DNA from 4 places in the Ruegeria sp. AM5 genome. Region 2 is predicted to be linked to each of the others. Evidence: riboswitches for the same ligand, from Rfam matches in the RefSeq annotation. Region 2 holds a riboswitch; each other region holds the start of a gene.
The links. A riboswitch is a leader RNA that binds a small molecule or an ion and turns the genes downstream of it on or off. The one in region 2 is predicted to bind cobalamin.
Positions count from the first base shown of each region.

Region 1 (5,750 bases), on a different contig from region 2:
TATGGGCGCGCAACATCAGCGTATTGATCGCGATATAGCCTATGGTACCATTGCCATTATCGAGCCCGGTTGCATGAAAATCGAGCAGTAGCTGGTCAATCGCGTGATCGCTGAGACCCGGATGCGCCCGTTTCACCGCATTCCACAGCTTGCATGGTTCGTGCAGAGGCTTTCCGCAATTCTCGCCAGTGGCAAGACTGCCATCAAAGGGGGGCGCAAGCTTAACACCACCGGATTGGTTTTTTTGAAACAGCTTCGGAGCCCACATCTCGCCCTGTGTATCCAGACGAAAGGCCAGCCGGTGGGTTAGTTCATTGGTTTCGGGATCGCGTTCGCGCAGCATGTCGGTCTGAAAATCGTTCAGCCCGTAGATTTGGCACAGATCGACCTCGTGGTTCGAATCCGTCTGATCAACCGGTCCCTTCGCCCCAAAGGTGCGCAGGAAACTGTCAGTAAACCATTGTGCGGCCGAGATAAACAAAAGTGTCGATCCTTGCGGGCACATCAAGGTAAGCGGGCTGCCATCCATTTGTGTCCGTCGGCGAAAGAGATCAGCAACTTCGCTTTCCGACGGCAGGACGGGTGAGAGGTCTTCTGGCGTTGTATGCCGACCGATCCAGCGATGGGAAAACACGCCGGGCCATGTCGTGTAGTCTGCGCCCATCGTATAGGGCCGCGGTCGGTGGATCTTCGCGGCGTTTGCAAGCCTGATCGCGGCTAAATAGCTCGTAACGGGTGGGGAGATCTTGAATCCGAGTTTGATCAGATCATCAACGTCCAGCATCAATACATCTCCGTTTGGTCATCGATTCGGGAACCGGGCGCGGGCCAGGCTCAGATAGGTTCTGAGCCGGATCGCATTAATCGGTCCTAAAGGTTCGTGATCTGCCGTGACACGCCAAGGCGAGAAGCTCATCGCGTCGCCATTCTGCGGATCAAATTCTGCACCTTTGGGAATCGTGATATCCGCCACGGGCGTGACGGTATGATGGTACGGATCAAGAGGTGCATTTGGTTGCGGATCGCATGCCCACCGGATGCGATTGTCTAGCACATCGAATTCGTCGGCCGGGCGCGGGGGCTCAATCACACACAGCTCGAAGTGATTATCTCCATCGGCCACGTCTTGCCGCAAACACTGCCCGATCCCATCTGGGTCGTCTACCGGATGTGCCGGAATTTTTAGTTTAGCGCTGCGGGCCAGGTATCTGATCGTTAGATCGGGGCCCAGCCGATACGGTGTTGTCGACCAGAAATGGACCTCAAAAGGTGAGTGCATATAGTTCGAGGCGAAATCACTCGCGACGCGAAACTGACGCTTGCCTTCACGAGTGAGGAAGGCTCGAAATCCTGCGCGCAGCCCTTTGATGATCAACCTAAGGCTCCAATTTCGTCGCCCTTTGATCGCGTGCTGGACCGCTTGTAATGTGGCGACAAGCCTGCCCAATCGCTCATATTCATCGGGGACATAGCTGGGAAACACATCCTGATCGACCAATACAAAATCGAACTCGTCGCTGAGTTGTGTGGTCCCCAGATGCGCAAGTGCTTCGGCGTCGATCAGCTTGGGGCCTGGCACGTCAAAAAGCTTGATCGCCATCCCGTGGGCATCCGATTTCCGGTCATCCAGATGCGCGCCGTTGGAAAAGCGAAGTGCGGCTGAATAGGCTGCGGGCTGTTCAAACAGGCCGTGACGGAACTGTTCTGGTAGATCGTTTCTGACGGTGAATGTTGCAGCCACACACCCGTGACTGCGCCCATGCTGAGCCCTTAAGCGATGGCTTTTCCACCGTGCAACGGCCTCGAGATTGTGGTCAATGACATCATCAACAATATCCGGCGGCAATGCGTTTTGCGAAACATGCGTCAAAGAACCGTCTCCTTGGATAAACCCAGGCAATGATCAATCAGGGGTAAGGCGCTGACAAAGCTAAACCTCTAAATTTGTTCAGCTTACCTCAGATTGTCTAATTTCCAAACACACCAACTATGGACACCCGTGGCCAGACAAATTCGGCGCGCAGCCCAACCCATTCGGTTGGTGCTACGGACACGTGGTTGCCCGCGCTCGATCCTCGACCAGAGTTCGGCGCCTTCGACTTTATCATTGACGTGTCCGGTGTTCTCGGGCACTCAATCGATTGATGGTTCCCGGTGGTGTTGCCGCGGGATGAAAAGGGAATACGGTGAGGTTTGCCAAAAGGTGCCAATTCCGTAACTGCCCCCGCAACTGTAAGCGGTGAGCAAGGCCAAACAGCCACTGGTCCACAGGGTCGGGAAGGTTGGCCGAGCGTGGACCCGCAAGTCAGGAGACCTGCCATCAGATGTTTAACCAACCCGGGGCGGGGCGTCCTGGAAGGAGGCTTTGATGGCGCGTCAATCGCGTGTTTACATTGTCGGCAGCTTCCGCATGCGCTTGGAAACAAGTGGAGTGGACCATGCCAGATACGCCTGATCATTTCATTCTAGTCTGCGAAAGCTGCACTGAAGGGCTGCCCCTTGATGAAATTTGCGATGCGTTGACTGGGAAATTACATCGCAGTTTTGCGATCCGCGCGTCGTCTTGCATGGCAGGCTGCGATAGTCCCAGAACGGTTGGGTTCCAGGCCGTAGGAAAGGCGCAATACCTTTTTGGTGGCATTCAGACCGCGGATGAGGTGCAGGCGCTGGCTGAGTTTGCAGCGCAGTATCGTGAAAGCCCGGATGGCTGGACAAATGCCACTGATCGCCCGCAGGCGTTGTTCAATAAAACCCTCTCGCGCATGCCGCGGATCGAACAGGGGGCATCGCAATGACGTTGCCACCCTTTCTGATTGCCGAAAACCTTGAGTATTATGCCCTTACCGGAGATGTCCTGTTGCAGGGCGTCTCGTTCGAGTTGTACGAGGGTTCCATTCTAGCCATCGCCGGCCCGAACGGGGCGGGGAAAACGACGCTTCTCAATCTGTTGTGCGGCGCTGAGCCGCTGGCACTTGGCGATGTTCGGATCAAAGGACGCAGTCTGAAACAGCTCTCCGCCAAAGAGCGTGCGCGCATGATTGCAGTGGTAGGTCAGCAGGAACTGCCCGATGGACGCTTGGCGTTGCGCGATTATGTTGCGCTGGGGCAAATACCCATCCGTGCGGACCGCTCTGCCGAAGGCCACGCGCAAGAGCTGGACCGGATTTTAGACCTGACCGGTCTCGCCAATCTCGCGGACAAGCGCATGGCCCAACTGTCCGGAGGCGAACGTCAGCGTGCCCATATCGCACGTGCTTTGGCGCAGAACCCTTCGTTGCTGTTTCTGGACGAACCGACCAACCATCTGGATCCTGATGCAAAAGGGCGGATGCTGTCTTTGGTCGCCGAGCTTGGGATCACCGTGGTCATGATCGTACACGATCTGGTCATGATCCCCGAATTCGCCACACACGTGGCGCTGATGAAATCGACCCGCATGATCGAGTTTGGATCGGTGGACAAGGTGCTGACACCCGAAAGAGTCCGCGAAACTTTTGGCGTTGATTTCCTCTGCTTTCTCCACGAAGGCCGCGTGATCCCGGCGCTTGATATTCGAAGAACCACAATCTCAACTTAGTCGAAGGAACACACTGAGATGAAATACATCTGGCCCGTGGCGTTGGCCACCGCCATGGCAAGCGGTGCTGCTGCGCAAGAAGTCACCGTAGACAACTGCGGCGAACAGCTGGTTTTTGATACCGCGCCCGAGCGCCTGGTTGTGCATGACATGAACATGACCGATATGGCTTTTGCATTGGGTCTGCAGGACAAGATCGTCGGCCTGACCGGCATCACCGGCTGGTACAAGACCAGCCCTGATTTTGATGCCCTGCGCGGCGACATCCCCGAGCTTGCGCCGAAATATCCGACCGTCGAAAACTTGGTGGCGGTTGAACCCGACCTGTTCTTTGCCGGTTGGTACTATGGCATGAAGCCGGGTGGTGATGTGACCCCAGATACATTGGAACCGTTCGGAATCAAGACCTTGGTTCTAACGGAAAGCTGTGTCCATCTGGACAAGGATCGCCCCGAAGCCAGCATGGATCTTCTGTTTGGCGATGTGTTGCGCTTGGGCAAGGTGATGCAAGTCGAAGACAAGGCCGAGGCTCTGGTCTCGGGCTGGAAAGAGCAGCTGGCAGCGATCGAAGCCAAGACTGCTGAACTGCCCAAGCCCCGCGTCTTTCTTCTGGATGGTCCTGCAGATGCTCCGTTTACCGCCGGTAAATTCGCGATTCCCGACGCGATGATCACAGCCGCCGGTGGTGAAAACGTCACTCATGATATGGACACGAGCTGGGGCCGCACTTCGTGGGAGGCCGTTGCCGCATCGAACCCGGAATTCCTGGTTTTGTTGGATTATCAGACCGGCAATGGTGCCGAGGACACCTTCAAGTTCCTGCAGGAACATCCCGTCATGTCGCAGACTGATGCCGTCAAGAACGAACGCTGGATCGGATTGCGCTACGAAGAGCTAACGCCGGGACCGGCAAATATCGAAGCGATCTCGAAGATGGCGCGCGCGATGCATCCGGGTCAGAGCTAATATGGGCCGACTGGGCCTGACGTTGTTGCTGGGGGCGGTCGTTCTGACCGCCCTTTTGCTGATTTCCACGATCTACGGCACAACCTCGATTCCTTTGTCCGACACCTTCACCGCGATATTGCGCGGTACCGGGTTGCAGGACGGAGAGATGTCACCGCTGCATAGGATCGTATTCGACCTGCGATTGCCCCGCGCGTTGTTTGCAGCCGTGATCGGTGCCGGGCTGGGCATCGTTGGCGTGGTGCTGCAAACGACCACACGTAATGACCTTGCCGATCCATTTCTGTTCGGCCTGTCCTCGGGCGCGGCAGCGGGGGCGGTGTTTGTAATTACCGTGACCGGAGATATTCTGGGTTTCTGGACTCTGCCGCTGGCTGCCTTTTGCGGCGGTCTTGTGGCGTCGGGCATCGTGCTGGCGCTGGTTCATGGGCTTCGCACCAGCGCACCGGAGAAGCTGATCCTTGCGGGTCTGGCTGTGTCGTTTTTGTTTTCGGCCATCACCAACTATCTGATTTTCGCCGGCGATAGCCGCGCCGCCCATTCTGTCATCTTCTGGATGCTGGGGGGGCTGGGCCTGGCCCGTTGGGAGACGTTCCCGCTGGTGTGCATCGGTCTGCTGCTGATCCTGAGCTATTCGCTTTATCGCAGCCGCTGGTTGGATGCGCTGCTGACCGGGGATTTGACTGCCGCTACTCTGGGTGTGCCGGTTCGGGGTCTGCGGTTCAGCATGTTTTTCACCGCAGCGTTGGCAACGGCCGTGTTTGTTTCCGTAGCCGGGGTGATTGGTTTTGTCGGTCTGATGGTGCCGCATATTGCACGCGGGATCGCAGGTCCGCTGCACAAAAACATTCTACCTACCGCCGCTATGGTTGGTGCTGCCTTGTTGACCGGCTCTGACATTCTCAGCAGGCTTCTGCTGGCTCCGCAGGAATTGCCGGTGGGGATCGTCACAACTTCAATCGGATCGGTGTTTGTATTCTTGCTTTTATTCAGGACTGCGAGAAATCAACGGTAAGGCCCTCGATCTTCGCTCACAAGATATTTCGTCCTGATCAGGTCTGAGCCGAGTTTATACCTTTCCGTCAGCCGCTTGGCCGAGCCACTTGAACACAAGCTTGGCGCGGTCGGATGAGGTGTTGTGTAGTTTCACGTAGAAATCCAGTTGCGATGAGATGGTTTGCGGCAACAGTCTGACCAGTTTTCCGGA
Region 1 covers NZ_JBQFXC010000002.1:181,513-187,262, forward strand. Annotated here, with positions in the region: gene ACR0AH_RS06785 (peroxidase family protein) at 1-784, opposite strand, end outside; gene ACR0AH_RS06790 (catalase family protein) at 803-1,870, opposite strand; cobalamin riboswitch at 2,129-2,336, shown strand; gene ACR0AH_RS06795 (DUF1636 family protein) at 2,439-2,795, shown strand; gene ACR0AH_RS06800 (ABC transporter ATP-binding protein) at 2,792-3,577, shown strand; gene ACR0AH_RS06805 (ABC transporter substrate-binding protein) at 3,596-4,543, shown strand; gene ACR0AH_RS06810 (FecCD family ABC transporter permease) at 4,545-5,558, shown strand; gene ACR0AH_RS06815 (LysR substrate-binding domain-containing protein) at 5,613-5,750, opposite strand, start outside.
Region 1: it holds a riboswitch for cobalamin, as region 2 does, so the genes downstream of both, ACR0AH_RS06795 (DUF1636 family protein) here and ACR0AH_RS09835 (DUF1636 family protein) in region 2, are expected to answer to the same signal.

Region 2 (5,750 bases):
ACGGCAGGAACTGATCGAAGCGCTGCGCGCCCGCCCGGATGATTTTCGGGGCAAAGTCGGCACTTATGACGTGCGCCAGTCGGGATTGGGCTATTTGTTCGCCACGCAGGACGCCCGCGCCTCGGAAACCTATTGGCGCTTGATGGAGGTTTTGGGCGGCCTGGATGTGCGGCTGTATTGTTGTTCGGGCGACATGATTAACGACCTGGCGGATGGTACAATCGCGGTGGCCTACAACGTGCTTGGCAGTTATGCGGCGGTACGAACAGAAGGAAAGGATGCCCTTCAGATCATTCTGCCTTCCGATTTTCAGACGACGATGATGCGAACCGCCATGGTAACTGGCAAAAGCCGCTTGCCGGAGGAAGCGGAAACCTTTGTCCGGCACCTGACCACGCTGAATCCGGAATCAATGGCAGCACTGCCACTTCTGGACACGCAGGACTCCACGACCGAAAGCGCAGCGATAGCGCTGGACCCTGCGTTGTTGACGTTCCTCGATACGCTGAAGCGCAGAAAGTTCCTGTCTGCCTGGGAAAGTGCCGCTATTCAAAGATGATCGGACTTAGACAACAACCCTATCCGTCATCGCTGAACTTGTTGCTAAACACTGTTGACGCTGGAAGACACTAGCCAGCCTGGGTTACGTCGCACGAATCTATAGTCAGAAAAATGATCTCGGCTCAAAGTTTCTCGACGGCCACCTGCGCCCCCATGATGGCCTTGAGCCGCAGCCCCGCAGAATTTGCCCCGAGGAATTCGTGGAACGCACGCATCAGGTCATCTTTCCACCAACCGCGCCTGTGATAATCGTCAAGCATGATTACGCCGCCTTCGATCATCTTGGGCAGCAAAGCATCCAGATCCGTTTTTACGCCCTCGTAGGAATGGTCGCCGTCCAAATAGGCAAACCCGATGCTCTGATCTTCAAACAGGCTTAGCGCCGGTCGCGAATAGTCGCGAATGATCGAAATTTGCCCCTTGGCGATCTCGGTGCTGTATTTACCCGTTACTGCCTCGTATATTCGATCCATATCCTTCTGCGTGCGCGCTCCGGCAAGCGAAGCACCGCCATCTGGGTCTTGCTGTACTTGCCAGGGATCGATGAGGCACAATTTCGAGGGCTTTAGCTCTTCCAGCAGAATCCGCGAAAATTCGCCCTTCCAAACGCCAATTTCAACGCTCAGCCGTCCATGCGGCATGGTCTTGAGCATTTCGCGCCGCAGGGAATCCTTCCGCTCGCGCTGCTCAGCTTGCTTCTTGCGGCGATCCTCAGCAGATACAGCTTCACCCATAGACGTCTTCTCCGGTTGAGGAATTTTGCAACGCTTCAACCAGATCAACCCAATCCGGTCTGGCTCTCAATTCTTCGGCTTTCGACCTGTGCCACTCACATGCTTTATGATGAAGATCAGCCAATTGCGGATCTGCCATCATCTCAGCTTTGATGTCGTGCATAGCCGGCATGTGTTCCAGAATTGAGCGATCCTCAACATCATTGTGGTTCATCATGAGCCAGTATTTGAACCCTTGATCCTGCCCCACATGATTGGTGCGCCCACGGTCGCGCTTGACTAAAAAGCTATCAGTGCTGCGCACAGCATAATGATGAATGCGCGCGAATTCATGGCTGAAACCACGCCATGCTTTCCATTTCACTTGGTCTGCTGGGTAGAGGTTCCCGCCCGAATCCCGCCACAACACGCCTTCGTATGGCGCGTCAGGGTTCGGTGCATCTTCTGGATTGATCCTGGGACGATGGGCGCGAAAACGGCTGAATTTTCCGTTGTTGCGGAACAGCGTTTTGAACCCTTTGGTCCGATGATGCGGATAGCCGTCTTCGGTGGCGGCCAGAAAGAAAGTCTCAGGTACGGGTCGATCAACGAAATCGTTCTGACCCGCGTTTCCGAACATGCGCCAGCAGATCGAGATCGCGTCCGCCACGCCGCTGGCCTCAACGAGGCTTCTTATATCACTATTGGGCAAACGGATATTGATATACTCGTCCACATCCAAACTGAGAATCCAATCCGAAGACAGATAGCTTGGGTGATTCCGCGCAAGCGAAAATGCACGAACCTGAGGCGCAGCGCGCGGACCCAGTCTGTTTCGTTGGTGGTGAGCCCAGCCAAGCACTTGCAACCGGTCACCCATGGCATCGGTACCATCAGCGCAATCATTGGTATAAATCAGAATGTCATCAAAACCGATTGCGTGGTTGTAGGCCACCCAATCGATCATGAAAGGCCCTTCGTTTTTCATCGTTGTTACGATGAGAAAGGTCTCATTCGTCATAAGTTGTTCTCTTGCCTGTGCCGGTGTCGGACTCCTGTCGACCTATTTAGAATAGCACCAGAATTTTGTCCAACCAGGTCGCCAGACAGCCGCAATGCTTGCCGATTAATCTATCTACCGATTCTGTGGGATCACCTCATAACCCGGTTCTTCTGGCTCGTCGTCCAGCATCTCGGTTGGGAACCCTGGCGCCTGGATCTCCAGTCCGGTCGCGTCCTCTAGCCGCCTGATGATGTTCGGGGACAATTCACGCTCACCATATCGCGCGATGCCATCTTCGAAAATCTTGATCATCAATGGGTTTATCTCAAGAGGAACTCCGGCACGGTCGGCGACCTCCTGAAACAGACCGATATCTTTTTTCACCAGGTCCATGGTGAAGGAAATATCGCGCGAGCCGTTCAGGATGACCTGACTTTCGGTCTCGTGCACGAAGGATGTGCCTGACGATATCTTAATCGCCTCATAGGTGGTTCCAAGGTCCATGCCGGCGGCCTTGGCTGTCACCAATGCCTCGGCGCAGGTGATCAGGTTGGCGGTAGCCAGATAATTGGTCAACACCTTCAGAACAGAGGCCGAGCCCAGATCGCCCGTGTGCAAAATGCGCCGCCCCATGGTGGTCAGGAATGGCAGGATACGTTCAAAAGTCTCACGATCACAGCCTGCGAAGATCGAGATATTACCCGTCGCTGCCCGGTGACATCCGCCGGAAACCGGGCAATCCACTGCAGCCCCGCCTCGTTCAATGACCATTGCGCCAAGGCGTTTGACTTCGGCTTCATCGGTGGTCGACATTTCCATCCAGATTTTGCCAGGGCCGACCTCTGGCAACATTTCCTGCATCACCGCATCCGAGGCCGCAGGAGAAGGCAAACAGGTTATCACCGCATCGCAATCACGCATCAGCTGCGCCGGACTTTTGGCGGCTTTGGCACCCTTGGCGACGAATTCGGTCACCAGATCCGGGTTCAGGTCATGAACCGTCAGATCGATACCGTTTCGTAGCAGCGATCCAGATAGCTTGCCCCCTACATTCCCCAGCCCGATAAACCCTACTTTCATGCGCGGTATCCTCCTGTTCGCATCTTGCTGCCATGCCAGCATGTCGTTGCAGAAGTATCATGCCGCCCAGCGACCCCGACAGGTCGCTTTTTATCCGCTTTTTCACGGATCGGCGCGACTCGCTTGACAAGCAACCCTGCCCTGCCGCATGTCCCTTTCGTTGGTGTCTGCGAGAGCAGATGAAAAGGGAATGCGTCAGCGGTTTTTGCCGTCAAACGCAGCCGCCCCCGCGACCGTGACCGGAGAGGGTGCCCAAAGCCACTGGCAGTATGGCCGGGAAGGCGGGACATCCGACAGAGGCCTCCTCTGACATCCGCAAGCCGGGAGACCTGCCAACGCCCGAAGATGAAACCGGACGGGGTGTTCCGGTGTGGGGCTGTGATCGGCCCGCATGAAACCCCGTCCCCCACGAAGAGGATTTGGGGGGATGAGAGACATGACCGAGACCGCACCGGTCGAACTGTTGGTTTGCACTACCTGCCGTCGCGGGCTGCCTGTCGAGGATGACGCCCAGCGCCCCGGCACGTTGCTGCACAAGGCGCTTGAACAGGCGGGCCTGCCCGAAGGCATTACCTTGAAAGCTGTGGAATGCCTGTCGAATTGCGATGAAGGCTGCTCGATCGTGCTACGCGGAGGACCGGATCGCTGGACTTTCGTGTATGAGCATCTGAACGAGATCGACCATGTCGAAACCATCGTCGAAGGCGCAGCCAAATACCTCGCCACCGAGGACGGTTTGGTCAAATGGCGCGAACGTCCCGAACATTTCCGCAAAAACTGTGCGGCCCGCATTCCCCCGATTGGAGCCCTGAAATGAGCAATCTCGAAAAACTCCCCGTCACTGTGATCACCGGCTTTTTGGGCTCGGGCAAAACCACACTGGTGCGCCATCTGATGCAGAACCCGCAGGGCAAGCGTCTGGCGGTGGTCGTCAACGAATTCGGCGATGTCGGCGTCGATGGCGATATCCTGAAGTCCTGCGCCATTCCTGATTGCCCCGCGGAAAACATCATGGAACTGGCCAATGGTTGCATCTGCTGCACCGTGGCCGATGATTTCATCCCGACCATTGAAGCCCTGATGGCACTAGAGCCGCGCCCCGATCACATCCTGATCGAAACCTCCGGTCTTGCCCTGCCTAAACCGTTGTTGAAGGCGTTCGACTGGCCCGATATCCGCTCGAAAATAACCGTCGATGGCGTGATTGCTCTGGCCGACGCCGAGGCCGTGGCCGCTGGTCGGTTCGCTCCGAATGTCGAGGCGGTGGATGCGCAACGCATGGCAGATGACTCGATTGATCATGAAACTCCCTTGTCCGAGGTGTTCGAGGATCAGATTTCCTGCGCCGACATCATTCTGCTGACCAAGCCTGATCTGGCTGGCCCGGAAGGCGTTGCGAAAGCGAAAGAGATCATCGCCGCCGAAGCGCCCCGCCCTCTGCCCGTAGTCGAAGTGGCTGAGGGTGCCGTGGACGTCCGCGTCGTGCTGGGTCTAGAAGCCGCGGCCGAGGATGACATGGACGCGCGTCCCAGCCATCACGACGGCCATCACGATCACGAGCATGACGATTTCGAAAGCATCATCGTTGAACTGCCCGAGCAAACCGATCCGATTGATCTGGTCGCCAAGATTGAACGATTGGCCAACGAGTTGAATATCCTGCGCGTCAAAGGCTATGCCGCCGTTCAGGGCAAGCCCATGCGCCTACTGGTTCAGGCCGTCGGTGCGCGCGTGCGTCACCAATATGACCGCCCATGGGAGCCCCGCGAAGACCGTCGCTCGCGCCTTGTGGTCATTGCCGAGCATGACGATATCAAAGAGGCCGAGATCCGGGATATCCTCGTGGGTGTAACCGAGGCTGCCGAGTAAGACCTATGCACGTCGTCTTCCGCGAAAGCCATGGGCTCGAAGAAACCGAGACCCCGACCGATCTGGGTCAGAGCCCGGCGGACCTGGTGGTGCTGTCCTTTTCCGACAGTGACCTTGGCGCTTTCGCGGCGGGATGGCATCGTGGAGGTGGGCCTGAAGGACGCATGCCAACGATGCGGCTGGCCAATCTGACGGCGCTGAAGCATCCCCTCTCAGTCGACACATATGTCGAGCAGACACTGGAGGGCGCAAAGGGCATCCTGATCCGTCTGATCGGTGGAGTGCCCTATTGGGCGTACGGCTTGCAGCAGGTTCTGGCGCTGGCGCAGGCCAAAGGGATTGCACTGGCCGTGCTGCCCGCAGACGGTCGCGAGGATACGCGGCTGGATGATTACTCTACCCTGCCTGTCTCGACCCTGCGGCGGCTGGCGCATCTGTGCGACACCGGCGGTGAGGTCGCGGCGCAGGCCGCTCTGGCGCAGATGGCACTGGCTGCGGGGTTGTATGCAGGTCCGGTCATGGGC
Region 2 covers NZ_JBQFXC010000003.1:40,748-46,497, forward strand. Annotated here, with positions in the region: gene ACR0AH_RS09815 (ABC transporter substrate-binding protein) at 1-559, shown strand, start outside; gene ACR0AH_RS09820 (class I SAM-dependent methyltransferase) at 684-1,295, opposite strand; gene ACR0AH_RS09825 (glycosyltransferase family 2 protein) at 1,288-2,295, opposite strand; gene ACR0AH_RS09830 (NAD(P)-dependent oxidoreductase) at 2,410-3,399, opposite strand; cobalamin riboswitch at 3,502-3,708, shown strand; gene ACR0AH_RS09835 (DUF1636 family protein) at 3,794-4,174, shown strand; gene cobW (cobalamin biosynthesis protein CobW) at 4,171-5,226, shown strand; gene cobN (cobaltochelatase subunit CobN) at 5,232-5,750, shown strand, end outside.

Region 3 (5,750 bases), on a different contig from region 2:
CAAGGCGCTGGAGTCCGGAGACCAGATCATCGGCCCGTTGATCACCCGTTTGACCCCTGCGGTGGCGGCAACTGGCACACGTTCGGTAGCGCGGATCACGTTTTCCATGATCCGATCCAAATCGTCGGGGAACAGGTCATGGGCAAAGTCCAGCGGCGTACCGTCCTCGGCCCAGAACTTCATGTCCTTCTCATAGGCCCCGATGAGCAATCCGTTGCCTTCCTGACGGAAATAGTACTCGCCATCCCGGTCTGCAATTGACGGAAGGCGACGGCCCAGATTGGCAACTTCTTCGATGGATTCAGTCACGAAATACTGGTGCTCGGTCGGTTGCAACGGCAGAGTCAGCCCCGCCAGCGCCGCAACTTCGCGGCCCCAAAGACCAGCGGCATTCACCACCCATTGCGTGTGAATATCGCCCTTTGCGGTACGCACGATCCAAGACCCGTCGGGTTGCTGATCCGTACCTAGCACCGGACAGAACCGTTCTATGGTTGCTCCCATGGCGCGGGCACCGGCAGCATAGGCGTGGGGCACGCCCGAGGGATCCACATTGCCGCCATCGGGTTCATACATGATGCAGCGGATATCGTCGAACTGCGCCAGCGGGTGCAGTTCCTTGGCCTTCTCGCGACTGACCTCGTGGAAATTCAAACCATAGAATTTAGCCTTGGCTTCCTGCAGGCGCAGCTGATGTTCGCGTTCTTCGGTTTGCGCCAAATAGAGCGAGCCGGGCTGGAACACGCCGCAGCTTTGACCGGTTTCCTGTTCCAGCTCTTTATACAGATTCATCGTATAGTGCTGGATGCGGGTGATATTGTTGTTGTCATGCAGCCCATGAATGTTGGCCGCCGCGTGCCATGTCGAGCCGCTGGTCAGTTCGTCCCGCTCTAGCAGGACCACATCGGTCCAACCCAACTTGGCGAGATGATACAGAATTGAACAGCCGGCTAGGCCGCCGCCGATTACAACCGCTTGCGCATGCGTTTTCATGAGCTTCCCCTCTCAAATGCCTCAGGCGGCGATGGTTTTCATTGCACCCAGAAACTGGGCCACTTCGGCGACGCTGTTGTAGTGGCACATCGAAACACGCACGCAGCTGTCCATGCCAAGCGGTGTGAGGATGTTGCCCGAATAGTGATCGGCCTTGCGCAAATGCGTACGGATGCCTTGTTCGTTCAGTTGCTTGACCACATCGACCGACGGCACGCCCTCGACCTGCAGTGACACCAGTCCCTCGCGTGCTGGGTTATCGACACCGCCCAGAATGGTCACCTTCTCCATCTCGGCCAGCCCGGGCAGGTTGCCGGTTCCGCGGATCATCGCATCAGTCAACGCTTTTTCCTGCTCATGGATCGCCTCTCCGGCAGCGACGAATTTTGCGCGCCGGTCGGTGGCGTCGCTGACCTGTGCGCCCAGCCATTCGAAATAGCTGATTACGTCAGACATTGTAGCGTAAGAGCCGGTATCACGCGTCCCCATTTCCCAATTGTCGGCGGGGCCGTCGATCAAGCTGTTATGTGGCAGCTTGGTCAGCCGGTCAGAAATCCAGGCCACCCCGTAACCATGGCGCGAGAACACCTTGTAAGGCGAGATCACATAGCCATCGACATCATAGGCGGTCAGGTCGATCCGGCCATGCGCGGCGTGCTGGATACCGTCGATTATGATGAAGCAATTGGGCGCAACGGCGCGGATCTCGGCAGCCACAGCCGCAACATCCACGCCCATACCGGTCACCGGCGAGGTGTGCACGATAGTCGCAACCTTTGTGTCCGGCGTTACCTGCGCCGCATAAGCATCTGCGGTGACGGTGCCTGTGGCGTCGTCATGGACCACCAGAACATGATCTTGCCCGGCCACCCCGGCCCAACGCGCGCAAGCGCTTCGGGTCGCGGGATGTTCCAGCGTTGTGCCAAGCACCCGACCGGTGCCTGTGCCCAGACAGGCGTTCATTATCAAACGAAACAGCAGCTCGGTCCCGCTTTCGCCGACAAAGAACTGGCCACCGGGGGCGTTCATGAACACGGCCATATCTTCTTTGGCCTTGTTGATTACCCGCACCAGTTCGTGACTTCCCGGGTTGTCGCGGCCCTGATTGTCAGGGATCGCAGCATAAGCCTGCGAGGTGCCCACAACCGAATTCAGCGTCAGCGCCCCACCCGCGTTTTCAAAGAAAATACGCGGTCCCTGCTGCGGGCAGTGGTCAACCTGCGCAAATCGGGCACGGATTTGTTCAAGCAATTCTGGAGTGATCTTGGTCATCGGGAACCATTCCTGCGAAAATGTCATTCTGGCAAGATATATGCGCCCTTTTTGCAAAACTACTCACAAAAAAACTTGGGGCATTGTGGGTGGAAATTGAGACCATCGAGCCAAGAGAACTCAGCCACAAGAGCAATATGGTTCGCGAATTTCAATTTCGTCGGCCCGATCACACCCTCACGCATGCCTTCGCTTGGTTGAGAAACCGCTGGTCAGGCCGACGGTTTGTAACCTGAGCGTTGTTCTAGAGACATCGCCTTGCAAAAGAAATTTGAGCTAATGCAGAACGGCTTGGACCCTGCGAAGCTACTGATTGCTACCGTCTTGGACACCAATCGCAGTGGCCATGCTGTTCTAGTTTGTCGCTCGAGTGATGGCGATTTGATTCTGGACAGTGTCACCAACAGGATCAAATCGTGGAAGGAAACGAGGTATCTTTTCCTACGAATACAGGACCCAAATCACCCTGATCGTTGGGTGCGGGTTTCTAGCTGCTAAAAACAATGTGGCGCGCCCTAGAGACGCGCCACAATAAAATTTTGGTCCTGCGACTACTGGTTGTTTCGCGGCAACCCAAGTTTAGGACACCGCTTCAAACTTTGGTCAAGCTTTCGCAGCGTTGTACAAACGCGGAGTCACCAGACCTGTACTGTTCAAACCGCGCATTGCCTTGGCTGCCGCAAGCACTGCCAGATCAGCAATCGGCTCAATGACAATTACCAGCATATAAGCGCCGCCAAAGGACAGAACCGACGCCATGGTTTCTGCGCCGAAACCCTGGCCGTAGAAGGCCCAGAACCCAACCCATGCGACTACTCCTCCCTGATACGTCGCACTTAGGGCAAGAGCTTGGCCATATTTGAGGTCAACATATGCTGTGCCGGGTGCGATGATGCGGCTGGCCAGTGCCTGTAGCGCAAATAGCGGCACCAGCAGAGTGGTCAGGTTGATGAAGTACTGCGGAAGATCGAACGGGGCAAAAAACACACCCTGAATCAGGAGACCAGCTGCCAATCCAAAAGCCGCGGGTGCAGCACCGAGAAGCAGAAACAGCGTCGACCCCAGGATGAAGTGGACTTCAGAGACACCAACCGGGAAATGCGGCAGGACTTCGAAGAAAAGGAAAACCCCAACGGTGGCGAGCACCGAGCGCATAACAAAAGATGCAGGTCCATTCGCACGCAATGTGGAAAACGTTTCTTTCGCTGCGTAAGTAGCCGCACCTGCGGCGGTAACATAGGAAAGCGCGATTTTGGCACCATTCACGATGCCCGGTTCGATATGCATGTTCTTTCTCCCTACCGCCTCACCCGGCGGCTTGTCAGGTTGAATCGACCGTAAGGCCGACAGGTTCAGTCTGGGCATAGCCCGGCGCTTTACGGCAGGTCTCCTGACTCGCGGGTGCTCGCTCCGCCAACCTTCCCGGTTCCATTACGAACCAGTGGTGTCTTGGCATCGCTCTCCGCTCACAGTTGCGGGGGCAGTTACGGAATTGGCGCCATTGAAAACACCGAACCGTATTCCCTTTTAATCCTTTTGGCTTCCGCCATCAGGAACCGAAAACAAATCACCGCTACAATGGCGGCTTCGCCTGTGTCAATTGTCTTTGCGACCTATTCCAATGTAAACTCGACCGAAGCAGGATTCACGCAACCGGTCACGTGATCAACTGGGTAAACCAAGCGTTACCTGAAACCTCTTGAAGCTCTAGCTGCTAGAGGCTTTAAGATTCGGATTAATTCGCGATAGTGCGATCCAAATACGTTAAACTTGTGAACCAGGACGAGACCTATGCTTACAAGGCGCCATTTCATTCAATCCACCACAGCGCTGTTCTCGGCGTCTGCGGCCAGTCCATTGATCGCCAAAACCTGGCCAACCGCATCGCAGAAGACCTATTGGGACAGTCAGGTCACGCCAATTGGTTACGATCCAATGACCTCAAATCCGTGGGGTGTTCATGACCGTTTTTTACCAAGACGCGTCGCGGCAAATGATGGTTTGGTTCCAGGTGACATCCATGTGGATGCCGTCGCGCGCTATCTCTATCATATCGAAGAAGGCGGGACCGCAATGCGCTATGGCGTAGCGATCGCGCGCGGGAACCTTTACGAGCCCGGCACCTATGTTATCCGCCGAAAGGTCGAATGGCCACACTGGACACCAACCGCTTCAATGATCGAGCGCAACCCCGAATACGCGGAATTCCGGAATGGCATGGAGCCCGGGCCGAATAATGCTCTCGGCTCTCGTGCCCTTTATCTATACGTTGGAGACCGAGACACATATCTCAGAATTCACGGCACGCCTGAGCCAAGAAGCATCGGCGGTCGCGCAAGTTCTGGATGTGTGCGAATGATCATGGCTCATATCAATGACCTCTACCCAAACGTGAAAACCGGCTCGACCGCTTTCCTATACTCTGCCGAAGATAGCGTCACAGCCCGCTCATGAATATTGGGCAGCGTACATGGACGTCGCTGCCCTCATTTCGATCAGGCGTCGCGCGCAATGCAGATCGGAGCGCCATTCGTCGCGCGCAATGGTACCAATGTCGTCTCGACGGGTCCGCTGTGCTCATACCAAAAGCAATTGTCTTCGGGCAGGAGGCGCGCCGTGGTCAAATCCTGCGCCGGCCCTGCCAGCGCTACGACCGAATCTGGCACGTTGCCTGGTTCAAGTGCTTTGCTTTTGGCCCCGGTGAACTGGGCTGAGCAACCAGCCGTAATCGAGACTAACGTGATGGTAATTGCGATCCGTTTCTGCATTGATCTGTTCCAAATTTTTAGCGTCATCTGCAATTAGATTGCATCCACACGGCCGGCCCGCAAGACGAAATGAACTAACAATATCGCAGGCAAAGAACCCGGATGAAAAAATATAAAAAGGTATTGAAGCTCTAGTTACTGTAGGAACTATTTACAAAGGACCATAGAGATTCTTGAGGTCCAATCATGTCATCCGATACCCATAGCCACGACCATGGCCACAAAAACAAACATGGTCACCACGCATGCGGTAGTGGCGGGTGTGGCGACATCGCCCCCGTCGGTCCAATTCCTGAAGGTGGTAGAAGCTTTCAGGTCTCTGGCCTTGATTGCGCCGAAGAGGTGGCGATCCTGAACCGTGTCGTCGGCCCGAAAGCAGGTGGTGAAGAGCATCTCGCATTTGATGTGATCAACGGTCGGATGACGCTTCTTGAAAGTGCTTCCAAGTTATCTGACGAAGATGTCATGCTGCTGGTTGCGAGTACTGGTATGACCGCCAAACCATGGGATGACGGAAATGCCGCCCAGGACCAGGCGGCGCATATTGCACGTCAGCGGCGGTTCACCACTCTTAGCGGAGGGTTTTGGGCAGCAGGTTTTGGCTGGCACATTTTCGAAACCGGCATGGGCGGTGCGCTCGGGCTGTTCTCGGGACATGGTGAGGTTCCGATGCCTTTAGCCGAGGCAGCTTTGTTCGCAGTCGCGATTTTGTTTGGC
Region 3 covers NZ_JBQFXC010000002.1:605,208-610,957, reverse strand. Annotated here, with positions in the region: gene ACR0AH_RS08605 (GcvT family protein) at 1-993, opposite strand, end outside; gene ACR0AH_RS08600 (aminotransferase class V-fold PLP-dependent enzyme) at 1,015-2,265, opposite strand; gene ACR0AH_RS08595 (transglutaminase-like cysteine peptidase) at 2,524-2,763, shown strand; gene ACR0AH_RS08590 (energy-coupling factor ABC transporter permease) at 2,869-3,552, opposite strand; cobalamin riboswitch at 3,629-3,841, opposite strand; gene ACR0AH_RS08585 (L,D-transpeptidase) at 4,057-4,719, shown strand; gene ACR0AH_RS08580 (hypothetical protein) at 4,761-5,060, opposite strand; gene ACR0AH_RS08575 (heavy metal translocating P-type ATPase) at 5,220-5,750, shown strand, end outside.
Region 3: it holds a riboswitch for cobalamin, as region 2 does, so the genes downstream of both, ACR0AH_RS08590 (energy-coupling factor ABC transporter permease) here and ACR0AH_RS09835 (DUF1636 family protein) in region 2, are expected to answer to the same signal.

Region 4 (5,750 bases), on a different contig from region 2:
CCCGCTGGCCGAGATGCCGCTGATTGATGCCGTCGTCGCAGGCCACACCCATCTGACACTGCCCGGAAAGGCGCATGATGGTTATCCATTCGTCGACAGTACGCGGGGGCTTGTGCATGGAACGCCGGTTGTCATGCAGGGTTGGGCCGGGTCTCATCTTGGGATCATTGATCTGACACTGCAAAAAGATACCACCGGCGATTGGCGCATTACAGGCAGCCATGTCGAAGCGCGGGCAATCGCTCAATCGGGCACAGAAATACCCGAATGCCCAAGGATCACAGAGCTGTTTGCGACCGGCCACGCTGCGACGCGCAAAAGGGTGACCAGGCCAGTGGGCACAATCCCACACACGCTACACAGCTACTTCTCATATTGCATACCGGATCGCGGTCTGGCCTTGGTTGCGGCGGCTCAGGCCGCTGCCCTACGCCCGCATTTGGTCGATACCGACTGGGCAGATTTGCCGATCATATCGTCAGCCGCCCCGGCAAAGTTCGGCGGGCGCGCAGGAAGCAAGTACTACACTGATATCCCCTCAGGCGAGATTTCAGTTCGACATATCGCTGATCTCAGTGTCTTTCCTAATGAATTGCGCGCGATGCTGGCCTCAGGTTCTCAGATTCGGGACTGGCTTGAGATGTCAGCCGGGCTGTTCCATCAACTTGGATCAGACGCCCCGATCGATCTTGCCGATCCTCAGCGCACGGGCTTCAATTTCGATGTCCTGCATGGCGTCACCTACCAGATCGATCTTTCGCAACCGGCGCGGTTCGATACGCTCGGTCGAGTGATTGATCCGGCATTTTCCCGCATACGCAACCTGGAATTCGATGGGCAGCCGATTGCGCCTGACCAGAGTTTCCTTGTCGCCACCAATAACTACCGCGCCAATGGCGGTGGTCATTTTCCAATTGCGCGACAAGCCCGTATGATTGACCTGCCTCAGATCAGCATACAGGATATTCTATGCAAATACGTCGCGGGCACATTGCCCGCCGACCCACTCGCGCATGCACCGCGCCCCTTTTCTTTTGTACCAAACCAAAGGCAGGGCGCGATCCTGACAACGGGGCCACGCGCGCTACACCATGTTGCAGAGCTTGCTGAGTATCATCCACGCATTCTGCCCGACTATGCGGATGGTTTCATGCGCATTCATCTGACCTTCTGACGGGTTGCCATTTTCAGGGGATGCACCTATATCGGCTTTGAGAGGTTGGCGCGGGCGAGCGCCTCGCCAACCTGGTCAGGTCCGGAAGGAAGCAGCCACAACGAGCCCCGCTTGGGTCGATGTCCAACCTCTCACTTAGAACCTATCAGCCGCAGGAGGGCGTTTATGATTGTAGCAAAAACCCTTCGGGCAGACCGGTTCTGATCCTTTCCGATCAACTGATTGCCTGAACACGTCGCCGGCGGATGCGCGATTGCCATTCGACGGGATTGCTGTTTCTGATCACAGGCAGACCAATGTTACTTTCCTTTTCGGACCTCGGATGGTCCTCTCATTTCGCGGCTCAGCATACGGCTGATCCGTCACTTCTTCCGTATCGCATCTCGGCCGTACACCGGGATCGACTGATCGGGCTGAGCCCTGAAGGTGAATCGCCTTTGTTATCTCTGGATCAATCAACCGGCGCATATGCCGTTGGGGATTGGGTTCTGGCGGATGAAAACAAACGCATACGCCGAGTGCTGGACCGGCGCAGCCTGCTGCAGCGCCGGGCCGCAGGTACAGGGGCAGCGGCGCAGCTGATTGCTGCAAATGTTGATGTGCTGTTCATCGTCAGTTCCTGCAACGCCGATTTCAATATGCCACGATTGGAGCGGTATCTTGCGCTGGCGCATCAGGCAGGCTGCTATCCGGTGGTCGTTCTGACCAAATCGGACATGTGCGATGATCCGAGCCTTTATGTAGATCAAGCCCAATCGCTCGCCCCGTTTCTGACGGTACTTGCGGTCAACGCGCTGGATCACGGCGATCTCGAACAAGTTCTGTCGTGGTGTCCGAAAGGACAAACCAGCGCCTTGCTTGGATCATCCGGCGTTGGGAAAACGACGCTCGCCAACGGGATGACGGGGCAGGATCAGGCCACCGCAGGTATTCGCGAAGACGATGCGCGCGGCAGGCACACAACAACTGCACGCGCCTTGCATCGCATGCGCAATGGCGGCTGGCTGATCGATACGCCCGGCATGCGCGCGTTGCGTCTGCTGGATGCGCAGGAGGGGTTGGATGAGGTATTTTCGGACATCTCAGACCTCAGCCTGGATTGCCGCTTCTCGGATTGTCAGCACGAGTCTGAGCCCGGATGTGCGGTGCAGGCGGCAATCGACGCTGGTACGCTTGATCCCGCGCGGCTGGACCGCTGGCGCAAGCTGCGGCGCGAAGACCAACACAATTCCGCTTCGGTGGCGCAGGCCCGCGCCCGTGACAAGGCTTTCGGCAAGATGGTGCGCAGCGTGATGCACGAGAAAAAATCCCGTAAAGGGCTATAACGAAGCTGGGCACCGACCTACCGGTGCCCAGCGCTATCAGGCGATCAGCCTAGGCCAGACTGCCGCATTCCGTCTTGCGAATGCACCGATATGGCCGATCTTGGACACTCCGAATTCGCTTGGTGCAAGCAGATGGCGCCCGGCTTTGGGTCCATAGAGATCGGCAAGACGCCAGACAGCATCCGGCGGCACCATTTCATCATCTGCGAAGGTAAACAGATCGACACGTTTGCCCAAGTCTTTCCAGCGGGCGGCGGGCAGTGTCGTGCCGATCTCTGGCACATAGCTTTTGGGGGCGGTGCACCATTTGCGCCATTGCCAATAGACTTGGGCAGGCAGGTCCGATCCAAACCCGACCAACCGCCCGGGCAGGTAGCCAAGCGCCTTGACCACCAGCGGCGCGTGACCATACCAGAACAACGCCGCCAAAGCGCGATAAGGCCAAGGGTGATCCGCCAGCGTTACCAGACCCGAACAGACACAGATCATCCTGTCGATCTGATCGATATCGGGTTGGATCGGGCCAAACATTCCGCCCAAGGAATGACCGATGCTCCATAGCTTGGCCTGCGGAAACCGTCGGCGCATCTCGGCCCGGGCGGATGGAATGTCGATCAACGCCCAATCGGCCATGGTGACATTTGACCGCTTTTGCGAACCCACCAAAGAGTGACCAAAATCCCGGTAATCGTAAGTCAGGCAGGCCATGCCCTGTTCTTCGGCGAGCCATCGGGCGAAGTACTGATAGTAATCCCTCGGCACCCCAGTCGCACCGTTTATGACGACCACCTTTTCGGGGTCGGCAACCGGACGGTAAAGCCGCGCCGACAACATTGCCGGGTCGGACGGGATCTGAAAATCCTCGGTCACAACCGCCTGCTGTGTGTCCAACATGGTGCCCTCCAATACCGACTGAACTGATCAGTTCACCCGAAGCGCCTCAAGTCAAGGTTGACGTGGCTGGACCGTACGTCACTTGCCTGACGCAATCTTCTTGACTCGGGCACGGCGCAGCCGATAGCCATGTCGCGATGGTTCTCGCGCCCAATCGGGCCGGGATGAAAAGGGAACACGGTGCGGTTCTGCCCGGATAAATCCGGAAAGAACCTAGTCCGAGACTGCCCCCGCAACTGTAAGCGGAGAGCAATGCCGAGATACCACTGGCCTTGAAGGCTGGGAAGGTCGGCAAAGCGATGACCCGCAAGTCAGGAGACCTGCCATCAGATGTAGAACCGAAACTCGGGCGGGGAGTCCGGGACGGGTTTGATCGTGCTCCGCAACGACCAACCTGTGCCACGCCCTCGCCTTGCGCGCGGAGGGCGCATTGATGATCTGGAAGACCAAAACACACGAATTCGCGGCGACCGTGTGCCAACGTACTGGCGCACCCTGCCCCGCATTGGCACAGATGGCGCGGGCTCTGACGCAGACCATGTCCGCCACAAAACCGGTCACGAAAACTGAGTTTGAGATTGAAGGCACCATAGATCTGTCGCACTGCCCGGAAGGATGCACCGCCCGCTTTCGCGCCCAATGCGACCAGATACGTGTATTCTGCGGAACCGATCCTGAAATCGATACCGGCCGGCTGGATGACTACGCAGACATGATGTTCGGAACCGAGTACCGCAGCCTACCCGCAGACCTGCTTAGGAATCCTCCTTGCGCCATGCTTGAGGCTTCGCTTCTGGTGCAGCACAACGGTGGCGAAATCTCGCCACATGTTGGTGTCTAAGCCGTCAAACGGCTTGAACACGGGCCGGTTCAACGGCCCAAAGCATCTGGGCATTTGTCTCGACTGCGCAAGGACGCACCGTACGCAATCGCTTCAATGCCGCCTCAGGCCGTTCACCGCATTCAACCATCAGACGCAGAACCACCATCCCGGATCGGCCACAGCCACCACGGCAATGCACTAGCACACGGCCACCACCTGACAACGCCTGACGTGCGGTCGCGCCAACGCGGGGCCAGCGGTCCAAAATCTCTTTGGGTGGCGTGCCAAAATCTTCGATCGGCAAATGCACCCATCTGCTGGCACGCCCCTGAATATCAGCGCCAAAATTCCGCGCACCATCCTGAATCATCTCGACCTCAGTGGTCATCGAGATCACAAGTCCCGGCTTCCAGTCTGCGATAAGATCAAGGTCTTCTGCATACGTTCCTCCACGCCCAGGCATCGAGGACAAGGCCAAGGTGCCTCCGCCAACCTGCAACGCATAAACCACCAGTTGCGACATAATCTCCCCCCAAACAAACTTTACCCAAAAACATACTGGTCCAGTAAATAGAATAGAGTGGATTTTAGCCGCATACCCACGCATTCCAAAATGAAAATCGTCCCGGCTGGCTGTGGACGCGGGCGGCGGGGGCCTCTACGCTGCGGCGTAACGCGAATCCGACAGAGCAGACATGACCGAGACGCCCAGCCCCGCCTACCAGGTTCTTGCCCGCAAATACCGCCCCGAAACCTTTGCCGATCTGGTCGGTCAGGACGCCATGGTGCGCACTCTGAAAAACGCCTTCGAGGCGGACCGGATCGCGCAGGCCTTCATCATGACCGGTATCCGCGGTACCGGCAAGACGACGACCGCTCGGATCATAGCCAAGGGTATGAACTGCATCGGTCCCGATGGCAGCGGCGGCCCTACAACCGAACCCTGCGGTCAATGTGAACATTGCGTGGCTATCATGGAGGGCCGCCATGTCGACGTGATGGAGATGGACGCCGCCAGCCGCACCGGTGTCAATGACATCCGCGAGATCATCGACAGCGTACGCTATCGCGCTGCATCCGCGCGCTACAAGATCTATATCATCGACGAGGTTCACATGCTGTCGACCAGCGCTTTTAACGCGCTGCTCAAGACGCTGGAAGAACCCCCCGAACACGTGAAGTTCATCTTTGCCACCACCGAGATTCGCAAGGTCCCGGTGACCGTCCTGTCCCGTTGCCAGCGCTTTGATCTGCGCCGGATCGAGCCGGAGGATATGATCGGACTGCTGCGCAAGATTGCAGGTGCCGAAGGGGCACAGATTGCCGAGGATGCGTTATCGTTGATCACCCGGGCCGCCGAGGGATCGGCGCGGGATGCGACCTCACTGCTGGATCAAGCGATCTCGCACGGGGCCGGTGAAACCAGCGCGGATCAGGTGCGCGCGATGCTGGGGCTGGCCGATCGGGGCCGGGTGCTGGATCTGATGGATATGATCCTGCGCGGCGATGCTGCAGGCGCGTTGACCGAGCTGAG
Region 4 covers NZ_JBQFXC010000016.1:1,035-6,784, reverse strand. Annotated here, with positions in the region: gene ACR0AH_RS19815 (bifunctional 2',3'-cyclic-nucleotide 2'-phosphodiesterase/3'-nucleotidase) at 1-1,174, shown strand, start outside; RNA gene ffs (signal recognition particle sRNA small type) at 1,213-1,311, shown strand; gene rsgA (ribosome small subunit-dependent GTPase A) at 1,471-2,499, shown strand; gene ACR0AH_RS19800 (serine aminopeptidase domain-containing protein) at 2,536-3,393, opposite strand; cobalamin riboswitch at 3,516-3,735, shown strand; gene ACR0AH_RS19795 (hypothetical protein) at 3,827-4,234, shown strand; gene ACR0AH_RS19790 (phosphatase domain-containing protein) at 4,239-4,739, opposite strand; gene ACR0AH_RS19785 (DNA polymerase III subunit gamma/tau) at 4,912-5,750, shown strand, end outside.
Region 4: it holds a riboswitch for cobalamin, as region 2 does, so the genes downstream of both, ACR0AH_RS19795 (hypothetical protein) here and ACR0AH_RS09835 (DUF1636 family protein) in region 2, are expected to answer to the same signal.